DNA from 3 places in the Paenibacillus protaetiae genome. Region 3 is predicted to be linked to each of the others. Evidence: riboswitches for the same ligand, from Rfam matches in the RefSeq annotation. Region 3 holds a riboswitch; each other region holds the start of a gene.
The links. A riboswitch is a leader RNA that binds a small molecule or an ion and turns the genes downstream of it on or off. The one in region 3 is predicted to bind ZMP and ZTP.
Positions count from the first base shown of each region.

Region 1 (6,383 bases), 1.0 Mb from region 3:
GAGTAATTGTAGTGAAAGGCGGCGCCCCCATCAAACACGATGGGGGCGCCGCCTTTTTTGGACGCAGCACGCCGTGGCAGTGCGCAGCCCAATTCGCCGTGTGTGGAGCAACTTGTGAGAGGCATTGCGCGCAAATGCAAAAATGCATTTGATTCTTAATGAAAAGCGGTGAATTTACGAATTAAATGCAAATATGCAGGTGATTTTTCTTGAAATGCTCATTTTCGGCTATTTTCAATTAAAACAAATGCAAAAATGCATTTTAAAGTGAAATTAATTAGGAATGTAGAAGAAACAAATGCATATTTACATTTGCGACATTGGCAGAGTGCCTCATACATAGCCCATCGTGCAACCTTGCAACGGAACACATCGGGCATTCCCTGGCCACAGCCATCGTGTTATCTGCAACGCAACAAGCCGTGCGTGCCGTTCCGCAGCACCGCTAATCTGCTTCTTGCAGGCGCATATTTTACCCGGTGGTTCAAGTTACACAATACGAAGTGCATGAAGGGGGAGAAATCTGCAGCTAGCCCTTGCTTATGGCTGCTAGAAACTTAATTCGGGCGTACCCGGTACCAGTACTCGTAAGCCGTCTTATACCCCAGCTTCTCGTAAAGCCGCAGGGCGGGCTTGTTCTGTGCGATGACCGCCAAATAGCTGCTGGCGGCACCGTTGCTTTTGCCCCAGTGGAGCAGATGGGTGATCATTTGCTCGGCGTAGCCTTTGTTCCGGCATGCCTCATCCGTTACAATGTCATACAGTCCGATGCAGCCCCGTTCGATAACCCCAAAGCCGCATGCCACTGTCCGGCCGTCTTGAACAAGTGATATGAAGCCGGTTTTGCCGATGATCCGGGTAATTATTTGCTCCATCACAGAGCGGTGTGCAGCACTGCCCGGATTCAACCTGCAAAAGTCGACCAGCCAGTTTGCGGTCAATGTCTCCCGAATGACGGCGCCGCCCAGGCGGGGCTGCTGCAATTGATCCAGGCTAAGCGTCTGAATAAAGGACGAGTCCACCCGTACATATCCCCGTTCCGCCAACTGCTGGTCCAGCCCCTCCGGCTGCACAAACGGCGTAATTTTAAAAATAGCAGGCTGCTGCTGGCTGGCATACAGTTCTTCGCAGGCGGCAATTTTGGCGGCCGTATCCAAGGAAGAGCCAAAGATGGGGCTGACCGAATTGGACCTTTTGGTATAACCTTCGGCAAAACGAAGCAGCCAGCCGTCATACAGCAAGGCCGATAAAGCCGGCCATTGATTTAATGCCAGCTCTTCCACGTGTTTCAGTTCCATCATCGTTTATTCCTTCCATTCAATATAATGAATAACAATACAATATTATTTTTCTTGTTGCCGCCGTCAAAAGTTTTAAAAAAACTAGAAACTAATCCAGCAAACGGTGCGTCTAAAAAGTGTCGGTTTCAGTTGGGCGGAGATAACGGAATGATTCGAGATTGAGGGAGAATGAAGATGAGGAAAAAGGCAGTCGGACTGGTGTGCGGAATTGCGCTTGCCTGCGCGTTGGTTATTTATGCGGATAATCTATTGAAACAAATTTTGTTTCAGGCCAGTTACGAGTTTAAAGGGATGGAAAGCGAACTCCCCTTCCATTCGGATGCCAATGAAGTGGCGCCCTCTTTCCATCACGCGAGATCCAGCCCGTATCACGCCGGCGAAAGCAGCTACTCCAGCTTGCCTATCGTAACCCCAGCCGGTGGAATTCCGGCTGATGCGAGCACAGCCATCGCAACACCGGTCAGCGCGGCTTCGGCCGATGTGAACTAGGTCATCGCCCCCGGCCGGAGGAATCCCGGCTGATGCTCGACAGCGATCGCAACGCCTGCCAGCGTAAATCCAGCCGCTCCGGCACAGTTGCAGCGCTTATTCGTTCATACGTTTACGGACAACAGCCAGCAGGCTGTTTTTTTGCGCTTCCATTTGGCGGATGAGCGAATCGGCTTGCGTGAAGCAGCGGCTGCGCTCCCCTTCATCCTTGATTTGCGGTAAATTGATTTCGACCGTCAGCAATGCAGACTGCGCGGCTGCTTCAAGCATAAGGACACCGATGCCAAGATCAGAGATGACGTTGGCATTCGCAATCTCGGCGATCGTGCCGGCAACGGCGATCCCTCCGGCACAGGCCTCCAGCAGGCGGAGCGGGACAGCGATCGCACCGGCTGCTGCTTGCTGCAGCGCCTGCTTGCGGAGGAGCTTCTGCTCCTCCGTTTCTTTCGGCAGCTTTAATGCGGCCATATATGCATCAAATGCAGTGATGTCGTCCCCCATCAACTGCTCGCATTCCGCCGTCAAGGCGTTCATTTTCGCAAGAGCGGCGTCCATCTGCGGTTTTACTTCGGCGAATTTGCTGCTTTGCGACAAGCTGCCGACCATCGCGGTCATGGCCGCGCCTAGCGCAGCGGCAACAGCGGCGATGCTCCCGCCGCCTGGCGTCGGGCTTGCGCTTCCAGCTTCCTTAAGGAAGCTGCGAATCGATTGATCAAACGAAATGGGCGTACTCATAGTTAACATTCCTTTCGGTTTGCAGCTGAATGGCTTTCAGCAGGTTTTCGAACAGAACGGCAGTCGTAAGCGTGCCGACTCCGCCCGGCACAGGGGAATAGGCAGCGGCATGCTGCCCGGCATCCGCCGCAACGTCGCCAACGATGGAGCCGTCCGCCGTCTCGTTAATGCCTGCGTCGATCAGCACAAGACCCGGATGGACCATCTCTTTCGTTACGGTGCCGGGATTGCCGACCGCAACAAAGGAAATAGCCGCCTGCTTTAGATGCGGCGTAAGGTCCGGCGTATACGCATGGCATACCGTCACGGTTGCGTGTTCCCGCTGCAGCAAATGGAACAGCGGCAGGCCGACCGTTCGGCCGCAGCCGACCAAGGTCACGTTAACGCCTTCCAGCTTATGGCCGTAATGCTTCACCAGCTTGATGCACGCTTGCGGCGTGGCCGGGTACAAGCCGGCGGCTCCCGTCACGGTCGCCAGCTTGTTGGCAGGCGTTACGCCGTCCACGTCTTTCGTTGGCGCAATCGCAGCTTCAATCGTGCCGGGATTCAAATGTTTCGGCAGCGGCAGCTCCAGCATAATGCCATGCACATCCGGGTTCTCGTTTAACCGGCTGATGCACTGAAGCAGCTCCGCTTCGGATACGTCCGCTTTAAAGCTATGCAGCTCAAAGGATATGCCCAGCTTGCCTGCAGTTTTCCGTTTCGCTTCCGCGTAATAAGCCGAAGCCGGGTCGCCCTCCACCAGCAGAGTAGCGATACGCGGCGTGATCCCCTGTCTTTTCCAGTCTGCCACTCCGTGTTTTATCGTTTCATATACGGCTTCCGCCGCTTCCTTGGCTTTGTATATGTCCGCCATGTTTCATCCATCTCCTTGTTGAGCGATTGATAACCTCCGGATAAATAAAAAAAGCATTCGCATGCCTCGTCTATGGCAGACGTAGGCCACGCAAATACTTTCCCCAGGCGAACGGCACGATCAAGCCGTATGCTTCCTTGTGGTTGATTCCACTTTCATCGCCAGTCGCATACCGCTGTTATTTCTTTTATTGTACCCGTTCAAGAGGGGCTTCTTCAAGCCATTTTCGTTCTGTACTCACAAAACGGGCGTATTTATCTATACATACAATAAAAGGAATGAGCAGTGTGCAGCGTTCTGCACAGAGAGGGGAGCTGGACCGATGGGATTATATGCCCGTATAACGCCGTTTGCAAACGAACCGTTAACTGATTTTACGCAAGAGCATCACCGGAAGGCGATGGAAGCTGCGATTGCGCAGGTAAAAACCGGCTTCGGGCGGCAATATCCGCTGCTGATTGGTTCCGAACGTATCGTGACGGAGGACCACATCGTCTCCATCAACCCGGGCAACCTGGATGAAGTGGTTGGTTATGTCAGCAAAGCCGATGTGGGGCTGGCGGAAAAAGCGATGCAAACGGCGCTTGCCGCGTTCGAAAGCTGGCGGAAAACTCCCGCAAGGGAGCGGGCGGAATATTTGCTGCAGGCGGCAAAGCGGATGCGCGAGCGCAAGCATTTGTTCTCGGCGGTGATGGTGCTGGAATCCGGTAAAAACTATGCGGAAGCCGATGCGGATACGGCGGAAGCGATTGATTTTATGGAATTTTACGCCCGGGAAATGATGAGGCTGGAGGGCATTAACGAGACGCTTCCTTTAACGGCGGTGCTGGGCGAGGTCAACAAAGTGAATTATATTCCGCTTGGCGTAGGCGTAATTCTGCCGCCGTGGAATTTTCCGAATGCGATCTGCACCGGCATGACGTGCGCAGCGATTGTGACGGGCAACACCGTGCTGCTGAAGCCGTCCTCGCAGTCTGCTATTGTGGCTTACCACTTTGCGGAGCTGATGAAGGAGGTTGGCCTGCCGGACGGCGTTCTGAATTTTATTCCGGGCAGCGGCGCGGAAATCGGCGATTATTTAACGTCTCATCCGCGCACCCGTTTTGTCAGCTTTACCGGCTCCAAGGAGGTTGGCCTTCATATTAACGCGCTTGCCGCGCAGACGGCGGAGGGCCAAATCTGGATCAAACGCGTCATTGCCGAGATGGGCGGCAAGGATGGGATTGTTGTCGACGAAACGGCGGATCTGGATGCGGCGGCGCAAGCAATCGTGACGTCGGCTTTTGGCTACCAGGGGCAAAAATGCTCCGCCGGCTCGCGTGCATTTATTGTAGAGGCGGTGTACGACCAGGTGGTGGAAAAAGCAGCCGCGCTTACCCAAAAGCTGGAGATTGGCCTGCCGGAGCGTAATTACCGGATTGGGCCGGTTATTGACCAAAGCTCCTATACGCGGATTCTCCGTTATATCGACATCGGCAAAACGGAAGGGAAGCTCATTGCCGGCGGTGGCAAAGCGGCAGGGAACGGTTATTATATCGAGCCGACGATATTTGCGGATGTGGACGGCAAAGCTCGCATTATGCAGGAGGAGATTTTTGGCCCGGTGCTGGCGATGGGCAAAGCCAAAGATTATAAGGAGGCAATCGCTTTATTCAACGATACGGAATACGGCCTTACCGGGTCTTTTTTTTCCGCTGACGAGGGTCGTATTGCCGAAGCGCTTGAAGAGATGCACTGCGGCAATTTATATATTAACCGCAAATGTACGGGCGCGCTGGTTGGCGCTCATCCGTTTGGAGGCTTTAATATGTCCGGCACGGATTCGAAAGCCGGAGGTTATGATTATTTGCTGCTGTTTACGCAAGCCAAGGCGCTTTCCCGGAAGCTGTAAGCAGGAACGTCTTACCGGCTGTATGCGGCTGTGCGCCGTCATTTGCAGTCCCCGCACCCCTTTGCAGCAAGGGCAGCGGGGACTTTTGGTGCGTCTTGAACCCCGCAAGACGGATTGCGGGATTCACAATCTACCATTTCGTTCCAAACTGAATACCGAACAATTCCGGTAATGCTGGTAACCTTTTGCAGGCAGCTTGCGTTAAGAGGATGAGGTGATTGGTATGAAAAAAACCTTCATGCTGTTAGGGATAGCAGCCTGCATAATTCTGGCCGCCTGCTCCAGCGAATCCTCGCATTCAGAGGTGAAAGCGGCCAACGTTCCAGCTGGCCCGTCTGACCTGGAGCATCAGCTTGCCCCCCTTCGGGACGATCATTCCGTAACCCTATCAAGCGAGCAAAAATCGTACGCATTTGCATCCGTGAAATGGGACAATGTGATTTACCGGATAACAGCGGAGACGGTGCTGAATGTTAGCGAGAAGCTGGGGGAAATTGCGGAGCGCCACTCGGAGGAACGACTGGAGGAAGGCGCAAGATCCTCCAACACGTTTCCCGCGGGTACGGAAGTGTGGTCGATTCCCGGCACAAGCCCAAGCGCAGCGCTTGCTGTCAAAAGCGGGAACAGCTATGTGAAAATTGTTGCTGACACGCCTTGATTTAGCGGTTCATCAGATAGGATATAACAAAAGAAACAACCATCAGGGCAATGACCGTATAAAAGAAATAGCCAAACCAGCGAAGCGGCTTTGGCATCTGATTCAGATTCGCTTTTTGGCTTGGGGCGCCCATAATGTTCCGGTAATGGTCAGTGGCATCGTTAAAAACAGGCACTTCCGAACGGCTCGCAGCGGTTTCCGTATGCAGGGCCGTCTTTTTTTCAAGTTCAGACGGTTCGGACAAGGAGCCTTCAGCTGTTAAATGCTGCTGCTCCCCTTGCCCTTGGTTAAATCCTGTATCATTATTGTGTCCGTTATCGCTCATCGGATCTCCTCCTTTTGCCCATATTTCCATAATAACCCACGATGCGCGTGAAAGGTAACTTTTTTGCCGTCGCTACATATTTCCTTTGCTTCTGAGGATAATAAACAGATGAAGGTTATGGCAAAAGA
Region 1 is NZ_CP035492.1:2,500,243-2,506,625, reverse strand. Features, by position in the region: gene ET464_RS11690 (hypothetical protein) at 1-6, shown strand, start outside; gene ET464_RS11685 (GNAT family N-acetyltransferase) at 558-1,301, opposite strand; gene ET464_RS11680 (hypothetical protein) at 1,476-1,790, shown strand; gene ET464_RS11675 (cyclodeaminase/cyclohydrolase family protein) at 1,887-2,525, opposite strand; gene ET464_RS11670 (bifunctional 5,10-methylenetetrahydrofolate dehydrogenase/5,10-methenyltetrahydrofolate cyclohydrolase) at 2,503-3,381, opposite strand; ZMP/ZTP riboswitch at 3,476-3,560, opposite strand; gene pruA (L-glutamate gamma-semialdehyde dehydrogenase) at 3,704-5,272, shown strand; gene ET464_RS11660 (hypothetical protein) at 5,496-5,930, shown strand; gene ET464_RS20330 (hypothetical protein) at 5,932-6,255, opposite strand.
Region 1: linked by a shared signal. The riboswitch ahead of ET464_RS11670 (bifunctional 5,10-methylenetetrahydrofolate dehydrogenase/5,10-methenyltetrahydrofolate cyclohydrolase) and the one ahead of ET464_RS16225 (TIGR01440 family protein) in region 3 are both predicted to bind ZMP and ZTP.

Region 2 (6,383 bases), 1.9 Mb from region 3:
GTAAAGGCAGGGGAGTCGCCCGGTGCAGCTCCCGGATTTTCCGGTTCAGCCGGGGTGGATGGTGTTGACGGTTGCGACGGGGTATGGTCACTATCTTCCGGCTTCGCAGTGACGACCACTTGCGCTTCGCCGCTGCCGTAGCCGTCAGCGCTGATTGCCGTAATGACAGCCGTTCCTGCCTTAATCGGACGAACCTTGCCATCTGCATCTACTGCAGCGACGGCTGTATCTGAACTGCTCCATGTTACGGCTGTGCTGCCTTCTTCATCTGCGGGTTCCACTACAGCATGAAGCTGTGCTGTCCGGCCGCCTTCCGTCAGCGGTAACGAGCTTGTGTTAAGGGTTACTTTGGTCACATCCAGCTGGTATACGCCTACTCTTCCGCCCACTTCATAAGCAACGAGCAGCAGCGGCAATCCGGTAGGGCTTTCAGCTGCAGGAATAAAATCAATGCCTTCCGGTCCAGAGAATGTATCCAGATTGAGCCGGCCGTCCTTATCTTCAAACTTGCGCGAGTTCGTATAGTTTGCAAATACCGGCTGTTCAGGGTCTGTCACGTCATAAGTCATTATGCCGCTGGTGCGCTCCAGCCCGATAAAAGCGAATGTATGATTGCCGACGACGCCGGTTTCTATGCCCTCAGGCTCCGGCCCTTTCTTTTTACTTCTGGCGTCCATCTCATTGTCATCATTGCTGACGTTGAAATGCTCCGCATCGCGCTCGCCCGTAATGACTTCAAAGTCACTGCCGCTGTCATAAACTTGCTTCAGCGAATCAGCATTCCAGACCGAGAAGGAGCGCCCTCCAAGCAAGTAAATGCTGTCATTGCCCCGGTCCGTCAGTCCTTCATCGCTGTCATATTTCGTCGTGTTTTTCAAGAAGTTATAAGCATCCGAGGCTGGATCCAGCCCGCCTTTTAGATCTTTAATTTTGGCGATGTTCGTCAAAATCGGATCTTCCGCAGGCCATTCCGTTGCGTCGCCTTCATTGGCCGTCAGCAAATAATGTTCGCCGTTAACGGAATAATACGCAACGCCATCCGGCATATAAGCGCCGTAGAACGGAGCTGTCTCAAAATTAATGATGCCGTCAGCCTGCAAGTCCAGCGCGTTTTCCGGCTTGCTGAAATCTTTGTAGCCGAGACTGCCGACCGAAACGACCGATCGGGATGGGATATCAATTTTAGCAATCGCATTGTTTTCCTGTAGTGTTACATAAGCGGACTTATTATCGCTTGAAACGGCAATATATTCCGGCTCAAAATCTTTAAACGCTTCTTCCGGGCTCCCTTGACCAGTGTATACGCCGTCTACCACTTGTCCGCGAATATGCACATCTTGTGCAATGACGGATGTTTGGTCAAAATACACTTGCGTAGACTCGCCGGTTTGCGTATCCACGATCGTTACGCTGCCCGGAGCGTCTTCCTCCAGCACGCCCGTACGAGGCTCGGCTTCATCGGCCGTCAGCACGTAACGTCCGTCGGAGGTCGTCGTAATCATATCCGGCTGAACGCCCGCCGTGTACGATGCCTTTAAATCCCCTTCATAATCCAGCGCCAAAATTTTGCCTTTCACAGCCGGATCGGCAGCTTGTACAGCTGCATAAACCCGCTTGGTTGCGTAGTCGACAACAACGCTTGTCAAATCGCCGAACGTAAAACCTCCCGTCTCGGACAGTTGTTTAACCGGTACGCTTTTTTCCTTCTCCAGCTGTCCGTTATCCGTGTCCAGGCTGACAATATCTAGGCTTGGCGGATTGGCAGAACCGTTCACCAAATAAAATTTTTGATTTTCTTTATTATATTTTACAATTTCGGCAACGCCGCCATCCGGATTCGTGGTACCGACGGCATATTCGGCGATTTTCGTAATGTTTAGTGTATCTTTGAAGCTTTGAATGGCAGCGCGGCTTATGTTCAGATCAAACGATTTGGTCACTTGGATGGAAGAATCTTCGGCGTCCGTTGCAGTAACCGTTACCTTAACATTGGACGCTTCTGCTGTTGGCGTACCGCTGATGATGCCGCCGCTCGTGATGGACAATCCCTCCGGCAGCCCGTCCGCTTCATACGTATACGAGCCGTATCCGCCAACCGTTTCCATTACTGCTTCATAGGTCTGGTTCACGTAACCGGAAGGCAATGACGGTGTCACAATAGACAGCCATACGCCGTCTTCGCCGTCATGCGGTTCGTACGTTGCAAGCTTGTCCGGAGCCGGTTTTTCATAATCAATTTGTTCGAAATCCTGCTTGTTATTGTCCGTATCCTGGAAGCTGGTGCGGCGAACCGCTTTTTTCTTGGAGGTGCCTTCCGCCGAACCGGATGGAGAGGCTGTCTCGTAGCCATCTATTTTACTGCCCGGATCATTGCTGCCTGTACCTAGCATGTCGACATATCCCGCAGGCTTCGGCTCTGCTGCGAATGGATTTTTAAGACTGTTATCCAGCGGAGTCTGGTTGCTCATCAGCACAACCTTTAACCCTTTATTATTGATATATTGATCCCACTGCTGATCGCCTCTGCCCATCAAATCCAATGTTGGCGCAGCGGCTCCTGTCGGATGGGCAACTACAAGATAAGACGACTTCGCTTTAATGACGCCTGTAAGCTTCAGCATGCTCCAGCTGCCTGTCGCGCCGGTTTTGTAATCACTGCCCGGATCCGCATATTGGATCGACCAGCCATTAAGATCCACGTCTTCATCCGTCGGATTATACAGCTCGATAAAACCGTTCGTGGCATACGTATCATCAGCCCGTTTTAATCCGCCGCCGTAAACCTGGTTAATGATAATGTGCGGAACGCTGACATTGTATATGCCATCCGTATCGTAGGGTACGCCCAACTGAGGCGCTGACGGTGCTTCTCCCTCTGCCGCTGCCGCTATACCAGTAAGCATCGTACCGACAGAAAGCTGCACAGCCATCGCGACCGACACGATTTTTTTCGTTTTTGCCGATTTCAAGTTTCAATCACTCCTTCATTCGTTTGATTTATAGTGTAGTTTAAGGAGAAATTGTTTGTCCTTTGTTAACACAGGCGTTAATTTTTAGTAAAATTTAACATTTATTTGGGTGTATCAAGCAATAAGACCTGCTTCCAAAGCCAGAGCATATCCGATGAAATGCAATTCCCCTCCTTGAAACGTTAGAACCGGTCCCCCCTATCGGGAGAACCGGTTCTACTTATCATGGAGATTACCTATTCGATTGCAGCCGTATAATACGGGTAATCCATCATTGCTTGTATTTGGCGGGCGGCCGACGAACCATATAACCGTTCAACAAAAAACAAACCCAAATCAATTGATGCCGACACGCCGCCGCCTGTAAATATATGGCCGTCCTGTACATATCTTTCCCGGCTTACCTGCCCGCAATAAGGCTCCAGCAAGTCGTAGGCGCTGGAATTGGTCGTCGCCGTCTTGCCGGCCAGAAAACCTGCAGCCCCAAGCAGCAGCGCCCCTGTACAGACGGATACTTTGTAAGGCGCATTCGCTGCGGTCTGAAGCCATGCAACAAAAGCCTCGTCGAACCGGAGCTGCCTCGTGGCCATACCGCCGGGCACAAATACAACATCGTAGCCGGACAAGTCCGGAAGCACTTCGTCCATCTGCAGCTTAAGCCCTTTGTCGTCCGTAATCTGCGGTTTATCCGAGCAAAACGCCCACGATAATTCAGCCTGCAATATACGAAGCCGCGTTACCGCATCATAAAACCCGATAAAATCCAGCGTCGTCATTCCGTCGAACAATACAAATGCAACCTTCATCCCAGCCACCTGACCTTTCTTCGAATGAAATAAAAAAAGTATTTGACCGTTAGTTCGGTCAAATACTTTCGCCCAGGCGTACGGCAATTAGACATATGTGCTCCCCCGCGGTATTCCGCGTTACGCCAGTTACACATACCAAATATTTACTTCTATTATAGGCGGGGAACCGTCTCCGCATCAATAGGGATTTAAAAGTTATTTTACAAGCCGGAAGGTTTGAACCGCAGTATCGCGGCTGTTCGGCCCGACATGCACCTCAAAGAGCCCTGCATCGCTTGCAAAAGTCAAATCGGAATGATAATAACGAAGCTGTTCCTCTGTCAGCGTGAATTGTACATCGGCCGATTCGCCAGGCTCCAGCTTCAGCTTGCGATAGCCTTTCAGCTCTTTTAACGGACGAACCACTTCACCGGCCAAATCACGAACGTAAAGCTGAACCACTTCTTCACCGGCCGTCTTTCCCGCGTTGGTCACCTGCACCGATACCGTCAGCTTGTCCGTCTCGCCCATCTCGGCTGCGGAGATCGCCAGATCGCCATATGCGAACTCCGTATAGCTAAGCCCAAAGCCAAAAGGAAATAAAGGCGCGTTAGGAATATCCAAATATTTCGAGACATACCGCTGGTCTGCATTCGCCGGCGTAAGCGGACGGCCCGTATTGTATGAATTATAATATACCGGAACCTGTCCGACCGAATAAGGGAATGACATCGTCAGACGCCCGGCCGGATTCACGCTGCCGTACAGCACATCGGCTATCGCATTGCCGCCTTCCGTGCCCGGATACCACGCTTCCAGCACCGCATCCGCAACATCAATAATGCCGTGAAGATCAAGCGGACGTCCGTTAAACAAGACGGCGACAACCGGTTTGCCCAGCTGCTGCAGCCGGTATGCCAGCTGCAGCTGTACTTCCGGCAGGCGTATATCCGACCGGCTGCCGGCTTCTCCGCTCATCTCGGAAGCTTCGCCCAGCGCGAGCACAATTACATCCGCGTCTTGTGCAGCGAGGATCGCTTGCTGCGCCTGCGCTTCAGTGCCGCTTGTAATGCCGCAGCCCTCTGCAACGGCGATGCGGGAAACATCCGTTTTGCCGGCCAGCCCGGCGAACAGCTGAACCGCTTCATCTTGGGAGCCCCATATCGACCACGGCCCCAACACATCTCCGCTTTGCGCGAATGGGCCGATCAGCGCTATTTTCTGCTCCGCCCGCAGCGGCAGCACGTTTTCATTTTTAAGCAAAACGCATGACTTGGCCGCTATTTCCCGTGCCGCTTGGCGGTGCTCATCGCATAAAATGATTTCCTTCTCGCGCTGCTCGTCCGCACCTCGGAACGGGTTGTCGAACAAGCCAAGCTTGTCCTTCAGCTGCAGTACGCGCAGCACCGATTCATTGATCCATTCCTCATCCACTTGGCCGGATTGCACAAGCTCCTTTAACGACTGAGCGTAACAAGAACTCATCATTTCCATATCGACGCCCGCTGCAATCGCTTTGTGCGCCGCTTCCGCGTTATCCTCCGCTGCGCCGTGCGGAATCATTTCCTGAACAGCGCCCCAGTCCGAAATCAGGACGCCGTCGAATCCCCATTCCTCACGAAGCAAATCGCGCATCAGCTTGCGGTTTCCGGTAGCCGGAATGCCGTCGACAACGTTAAACGAAGTCATGACGAGCTCGCAGCCTTCCTCCAGCGCCGCTTTATAGGCCGGCAAATAAGACTCGCGAAGCTGCCGCTCTGACATGTTGACCGTGTTGTAATCACGGCCGCCTTCCGCTGCGCCATATGCAGCAAAGTGCTTTACGCATGCCGCCATGCGGTCCGTGTCGCCGGTCAGATCGCTGCCTTGGAAGCCCCGCACGAACGCCCGCGCAAATTCGCTGTTCAAATACGGGTCTTCGCCCGTCGATTCCATCACGCGCCCCCAGCGCGGGTCCCGCACCAAATCCGCCATCGGCGCAAATGTGACATGGATGCCCGCTACCGAAGATTCCTTCGCCGCAATCGCGGCGCTGCGCTCGGCGAGCTCCATATCCCACGAGCTGGCTAACCCAAGCGATACGGGGAAAATCGTCCGGTAGCCGTGAATAATATCCGCCATCAGAATAAGCGGAATGCCCAGCCGGTTGTTCTTCATATATTGTTCCTGCAAAGCAATCGTTTCTTTGGCGCCGACTGCGCTAAGGACAGAGCCGACATTCCACACCGCTTCCGGATTTAAGCCCATCGAAGCAAGCGGGCCTGTCAAATTCGCATCATTGTCGTTCAAAAAGTTAGGCGTAAGCTGCACAAGCTGCGCAATTTTCTCATCCAGCGTCATCTGCGCCAGCAAATCGGTAAGAGATCGTTTCGTCACCGTGTTCGTCCTCCAACATAATTTTGGCATTAATCTCCTTATTATACCGGACTCTAACAGCAGCTAATAGAAATGAGATTGCTATAATCGTATCCGATTTTGTCCAGCTTTCCTGCACGGCGTCAGCTTTAACGCGTCAGAGCCATCTGCATTTGCTGGCAGAAGTGACCGGCTTTCAAGTTGCCGGGCTTTCAGCACAAGCTCCGTACCTGTCAGTTCTCCTGCCGTATGGCGTACAGCTTGCGGTAAG
Region 2 is NZ_CP035492.1:1,174,527-1,180,909, forward strand. Features, by position in the region: gene ET464_RS05245 (choice-of-anchor I family protein) at 1-2,969, opposite strand, end outside; gene ET464_RS05250 (DJ-1/PfpI family protein) at 3,206-3,775, opposite strand; ZMP/ZTP riboswitch at 3,839-3,918, opposite strand; gene bglX (beta-glucosidase BglX) at 3,974-6,163, opposite strand; gene ET464_RS05260 (helix-turn-helix transcriptional regulator) at 6,346-6,383, opposite strand, start outside.
Region 2: linked by a shared signal. The riboswitch ahead of ET464_RS05250 (DJ-1/PfpI family protein) and the one ahead of ET464_RS16225 (TIGR01440 family protein) in region 3 are both predicted to bind ZMP and ZTP.

Region 3 (6,383 bases):
CGGAGCCATCAGCGTTTCGCTTGCGGCAGAGCGGACCGATTGGCGCGTGTGCGCTTCGGACTTGTCGCCGGATGCGCTGCAGGCGGCACAGGCGAACGCGGCCGTTCATGGCGCGGAGCGGCGTATGGCTTTCGTTGAAGGGGACTTGCTTGCCCCGTTCATTTCCGGGGGTGGGTCCGGCAGCGGGGTGCTGTCGGATATGGCGGTTGATGTGCTGGTATCCAATCCGCCGTATATCCCTGCCGGCGATTTGCCGGGGCTGCAGCGCGAAGTGCGGGACTATGAGCCGCGGCTGGCGCTGGATGGCGGCCAGGACGGGCTGGACCCGTACCGCCGTATGGTGCAGCAGCTGCCATTGCTGAAGCAAATGCCGCGGATCGTCGCCTTCGAGCTGGGCATCCGCCAGGCGCAGCATGTAGCCGGTCTGCTGGAGGCGATGGGCTGCTGGAGCCAAATCCGGATCATACCGGATTACGCAGGCATTGACCGCCATGTGATGGCGGTCCGATAAACGAACAAGTTAATCATCCTTGAAACAGATGAAACAGATGGGCGGTTAGGCGGTTAGGATTCTCTCCGCCAAGCCGCCTTTTTTGCTTTCCGAGCCTGCTGTGCCCCCAGCTCCCGCTTTTGCCCTGCCTGGCTTCCCCGCATCATACCCTCCTCTAGCAATCTAGCAAAAAAATAATAGCCGCATCGTTTACGATGGTCATATGCGGGCATAATGACGGATAGAGACGTTCCGGAACGCAAGCGATGCGCACCGACGGGTGACGCGAGAGGAGCTTGTGTGAACATGATTTATACCCGTCCTTATTCCCGTTTTTATTTCCGTAAATCGTATGCTTATATCGTTTTTGCTCTTATTATGCTCGTGATGAGCTGGGAAGGTCTTAAAAATGATGCTGCCGTTATTCCTTCGTCTATTCCTGACCAAGCGATCCGCCTGCGGATCCTGGCCAATTCCGATACGCCTGTCGACCAGGCTGTGAAACGTGTTGTCCGTGATGAAGTTGTAGCCGCTATGGACGGCTGGGTTACGGAGCCTCAAACGATTGAAGAAGCCCGCCAAACGATCCGCAGCCATATGCCGGAGCTGGAGTCGATCGTGGCGGAAGTGCTGGAAAGCAGAGGATTTACGTACTCGTATCATGCCCAGCTGGGCGTCGTTCCTTTTCCAACCAAAATGTACGGCGATGAAGTATATCCGGCCGGCGATTACGAAGCGTTGTTAATTACGCTGGGCGAAGGCAAAGGGCAAAACTGGTGGTGCGTGCTGTTCCCGCCGTTATGTTTCATAGATGCGGTAACAGGCGAAGCGTCCGCTTCCGAAGCGGCGGCAACGCCTGCCGAAGATGCACAAGCTTCCCAGGCCGCTGCAGACAAGCCGTCTGCGGATGCGAAAAGTTCCAAGACCGACAGCGCCCAAACGGCTGGCAGCGTTAAGGCTGCTGATCAAGCGGGCGCCGGCCATGACGCCGCCAAGAATGCCGCAGCCGGACAAGGGGCTGAAGCGCCGCATGTGAAATTTTTTCTGGTCGAACTGATCGAGAAGCTGATTCACTGGTTAAAAGCGCTGTTTGCTTAATAGGGGCCGTCGGCGGTTTTGCCGGAAGCCTGGCATGGCATGGGTATGTTATAATAGATGCACCATATATGAAGAAGCTGAGGCATAGATGAAGAACAAAACGAAACGAACCAAAGTATGGCCGGTTACGCTGCCCGCAGACGTCCGGCAGCTGCAAGAAGCCGCCGATCTGCTCCGCAGCGGCGGCCTTGTCGCATTTCCGACGGAGACGGTATACGGGCTTGGAGCCGATGCCCGGAATACAGAGGCGATCCGGCAGGTTTTTGAAGCGAAGGGGCGCCCTTCGGACAATCCGTTAATTGTGCATATCGCAGACAAAAGCCAGCTGGATGCGCTTGTGCTCCCGTATCCGGAGCTGGCAGGCCGTCTGATGGACGCATTTTGGCCGGGGCCGCTTACGTTTGTGCTGCCTGTAATTCCGGGGGCGGTATCCCCGCTTGTAACCGCGGGGCTGGATACGGTAGGCGTCCGGATGCCGGATCATCCGGCTGCGCTGGCGCTGATCCGCCAGTCCGGCTGTCCGCTGGCCGGGCCAAGCGCCAATAAGTCGGGGCGTCCCAGCCCGACGGAAGCGGGGCATGTGCTGGACGATTTGGACGGCCGGATCGGCGGCGTCGTTGACGGAGGCGCCTGCGGCGTCGGGCTGGAGTCGACGGTGATCCAAATTACGGGCGAAGATGGCGTGCGCATCCTCCGTCCGGGCGGCATTACCCCGGAGCAGCTGGAGCAGGCGGCGCCGGGCGTCCGCATTGATGCCCCGACGGCAGCCGGCGAACAAACGGAAGCGCCGCGGTCGCCGGGCATGAAGTATACGCATTATGCGCCGCACGGCGAAATGGTGATCGTCTGCGGAGAGCCGTCCGCAGTGGCCGCTTGCATCCGCAAAGAAGCCGGGCTGGCCAAAGCGCGCGGGGAAACAACGGGCGTGCTTGCATTCGCGGAGCATGCCGCCGAATATGAAGCCGATGTCGTGCTTTCCTGCGGCAGCAAGCAGGAGCTGGGGCAAGCGGCAGCCGGACTTTACGCCTCTCTGCGGCATTTTGACGAAGCGGGCATCCAGCGCATTTGGGCCGAGGGCTGCCCGGAGGAAGGGCTCGGCCTTGCGCTTATGAACCGGCTGCGCAAAGCTGCCGGAGGGCAGGTTATACGAGTATAAGCGGGGTCATGTTTGCCTCCTTGTCCGCATATGTTTGGTTATGTACGGATGTGGACATGGGGGAGATGCGCATTGAACGGTCCAGAGATGGCCGCTGGCCAGTTGTTTACTTTGCTGCTTATGGCGGCCGCACTTGGGATGGATGCTTTTTCGCTGGGCATCGGAATCGGTCTGAGAGGCATACGGCTAAAGCATATTTTGCGGCTGAGCCTTATTATTGCATTGTTCCATGTGCTGATGCCGCTGGCAGGCATCTGGATGGGAAAGCTGGTTGGCGCTTTGCTGGGTCATATTGCAAGCATGGCGGCCGGCGCGCTTCTGCTGCTGCTTGGCGGGCATATGATTTACAACTCGCTGCGGGGCGAACAGGTCAGGCCGGTGGATACGCGGACCTTATGGGGCACGCTCGTGCTGGCGCTCAGCGTCAGCGTGGATTCGTTTTCGGTCGGCATATCGCTTGGCGTTTTTGCGGCTGATGTTGCCGTAACGGTGCTTGCCTTCGGTTTTTTCGGCGGGCTGATGTCCATTATGGGCTTGATGCTCGGCCGGCGGGCCGGCCGCAACCTTGGCGAGTATGGAGAGGCTTGCGGCGGTGCAATCTTGTTATTATTCGGCATACTGTTTATGATATGAGCATCTGACGATATCCGAGTATTTCTGACTATTTCGTTCAATCACAAAGGAGGTTTACCGGCATGAAGCGCATCTTGTTCGTCTGCACAGGCAATACGTGCCGTTCTCCTATGGCCGAGGCTTTATTGCGCAAGCTGGCGCAGGAGAGAGGCGTGCCGATTGAAGTCAAATCCGCAGGGGTGTCGACGATGGACGGGCTGCCTGTATCGCGCCATGCGGCGGAGGTGCTGCGCAAGCGCCGGATTGATCATGGCGGCAAATCAAATGCGCTTGATCCGGGTGCAGTGGAGTGGGCGGATCTGGTGCTGACGATGACAGCTTCGCATAAACGCAGTTTGCTGCAATGGTTTCCCGAGGCGGTAGAAAAAACCTATACCTTAAAGGAATTCGTCCATTTGGATGAAAGCACGCTAGCCGATATTGAAAAGCTGGAGCAGCTGTATACGGAGATGCATATGAAGCAGGCATTGGGCGGCCAGCTGACAGACGAGGAACGGTCGGAGCTGCTGCTGCTGGAGCGGAAAATACCAAGCTTTGATATTGCGGATCCGTTTGGCGGGCCGCTGGAGGAATATGACCGCTGCGCGCAAGAGATTGAAGCGGCTTTGCTGAAGCTGCTGGACCGGCTGGAAAAGTAGCGCATAGGGATATTTTGTTATGCTGTTTAGGCGGCAATGGATTGATTTTCAACGGAAGTTCAGCTATGATGGAAGTGCATAAACGGATATCCGATGTGACTGGCGACGGAAGTGGGTAACCACGGTGGAGCATCGGAACATACGGCCGGTCGCCTGGGCAAAGAGCAGCACGCTGAGTTAGCGTGTCTTGCTCTTTTTTCGTCTTTTGGGCCAGAATTAGGTATACTAAAGCTGTTTGATTTTGACTGATGCAGCATGCAGTAGTACCTGGTGTGCGGTCTCGGCGGAGAAGATCCGTAACCTTCACTTGCTGCATAAAACTTCGGACGTCACAGCATGCCGTAAAGGCAGACATAAGGAGTGGAGCGAAGTGGCTACAAGTTTGATATCCCATCAGGTGGAAACGATTGTCCGCGAACTGGCTGAGGCCGGCGGCCTGAAGGCCGGACAGCTGCTGGTTATCGGCACGAGCACAAGCGAAGTAAACGGCGGACGCATCGGCACCTCCGGTTCGGGGGATGTGGCGCAGCAAATCTTTGACGGCGTTGAAGCGGCGCGGCAACGGATTGGCTTTTATCCGGTATATCAATGCTGCGAGCATTTGAACCGGGCATTGGTGCTGGAGCGGGAAGCGGCCGAACGTTACGGGCTGGAGCTGGTTTCTGCCGTTCCGGTGCCGAAAGCGGGCGGATCAATGGCTTCGTACGCTTACAGGCATTTGCCGAATGCTTGCCTGGCGGAGACGGTTCAAGCTCATGCCGGAATCGATATTGGAGACACGTTTATCGGGATGCACTTGAAAAGAGTAGCGGTTCCCGTAAGGCCTTCGATATTGGAAATCGGCAAAGCGCATGTCACGATGGCCTACACAAGGCCAAAGCTGATCGGCGGCGAGCGGGCTGTTTATAAGCTGGAAGAGCTTTCTCAAAATCCGGATCAGCCCGGCGCATGTGACTAACGCGGACTTTTCTATGGAGATGAATGCAGCAGCGAGCAGAATACGCGGATTGCTGCAGGAACAATATGCATGAAACCGGGCAAATGTCGTCCAACTACACCAACCTTTAGGAGGATTATTCAAATGGAAAACCTGAGAAACCAAGATCCGGAAGTTTTGAAAGCAATGGGGCTTGAATTGCAGCGCCAGCGCGACAACATCGAATTAATCGCATCCGAGAACATTGTCAGCGAAGCGGTTATGGAAGCGATGGGTTCCGTGCTTACGAACAAATACGCGGAAGGCTATCCAGGCAAACGCTACTACGGCGGCTGCGAGCATGTAGACATCGTGGAGAACATTGCGCGCGACCGTGCGAAAGATATTTTCGGCGCCGAGCATGCGAACGTTCAGCCTCACTCCGGCGCACAAGCCAACCTTGCGGTATACCTGGCAGCGCTGAAACCTGGCGACACGGTGCTGGGCATGAACCTGGCGCATGGCGGCCACTTGACGCACGGCAGCCCGGTTAACGCATCCGGCCTTCTTTACAACTTCGTAGCTTACGGCGTTAACGAAAACACGTTCACGATCGACTACGAAGAAGTGCGCAAAGCGGCGTTTAAACACCGCCCTCGCCTGATCGTTGCCGGCGCAAGCGCATATCCGCGCATCATTGATTTTGAAAAACTCGGCCAAATCGCTCAAGACGTAGGCGCATTGTTCATGGTCGACATGGCGCATATCGCCGGTCTGGTTGCTGCAGGCCTGCATCCGAGCCCAGTGCCGCATGCACATTTTGTTACGACAACGACGCACAAAACGCTCCGCGGTCCTCGCGGCGGCATGATCCTCTGCCGTCAGCCTTGGGCGCAAGCGATTGATAAAGCAGTATTCCCTGGCACGCAAGGCGGACCGCTGATGCATGTCATCGCGTCGAAAGCCGTTGCGTTCGGCGAAGTGCTTCAGCCTTCGTTCAAAACTTACGCGCAAAACGTGATCAACAACGCAAAAGCGCTGGCGGACGGCCTTACGGAGCAAGGCATTAACCTCGTATCCGGCGGTACGGACAATCATCTGATGCTGGTTGATCTGCGCAACCTGAACATTACGGGTAAAGATGCTGAGCATGTACTGGATTCGGTTCAAATTACAGTGAACAAAAACGCGATTCCGTTTGATACGACAAGCCCGTTCATTACAAGCGGTATCCGCATCGGCACGCCGGCTGCAACATCCCGCGGCATGGATGAAAAAGCAATGAAAACAATCGCTGAAATTATCGCCATGACATTGAAAAATCCAAAGGATGAAGCAGTGCTTGCCAAAGCGCGCGGCATGGTTAGCGATTTGACGGCACAATATCCGCTGTATCCGAAATTGAACTACTAATTTATAGCGGCTTCCGCCAAAGGGTGTCCCGCAGGTTAT
Region 3 is NZ_CP035492.1:3,503,682-3,510,064, forward strand. Features, by position in the region: gene ET464_RS16200 (N5-glutamine methyltransferase family protein) at 1-511, shown strand, start outside; gene spoIIR (stage II sporulation protein R) at 797-1,588, shown strand; gene ET464_RS16210 (L-threonylcarbamoyladenylate synthase) at 1,677-2,744, shown strand; gene ET464_RS16215 (manganese efflux pump MntP) at 2,832-3,377, shown strand; gene ET464_RS16220 (low molecular weight protein arginine phosphatase) at 3,440-4,015, shown strand; ZMP/ZTP riboswitch at 4,101-4,181, shown strand; gene ET464_RS16225 (TIGR01440 family protein) at 4,386-4,973, shown strand; gene ET464_RS16230 (serine hydroxymethyltransferase) at 5,097-6,344, shown strand.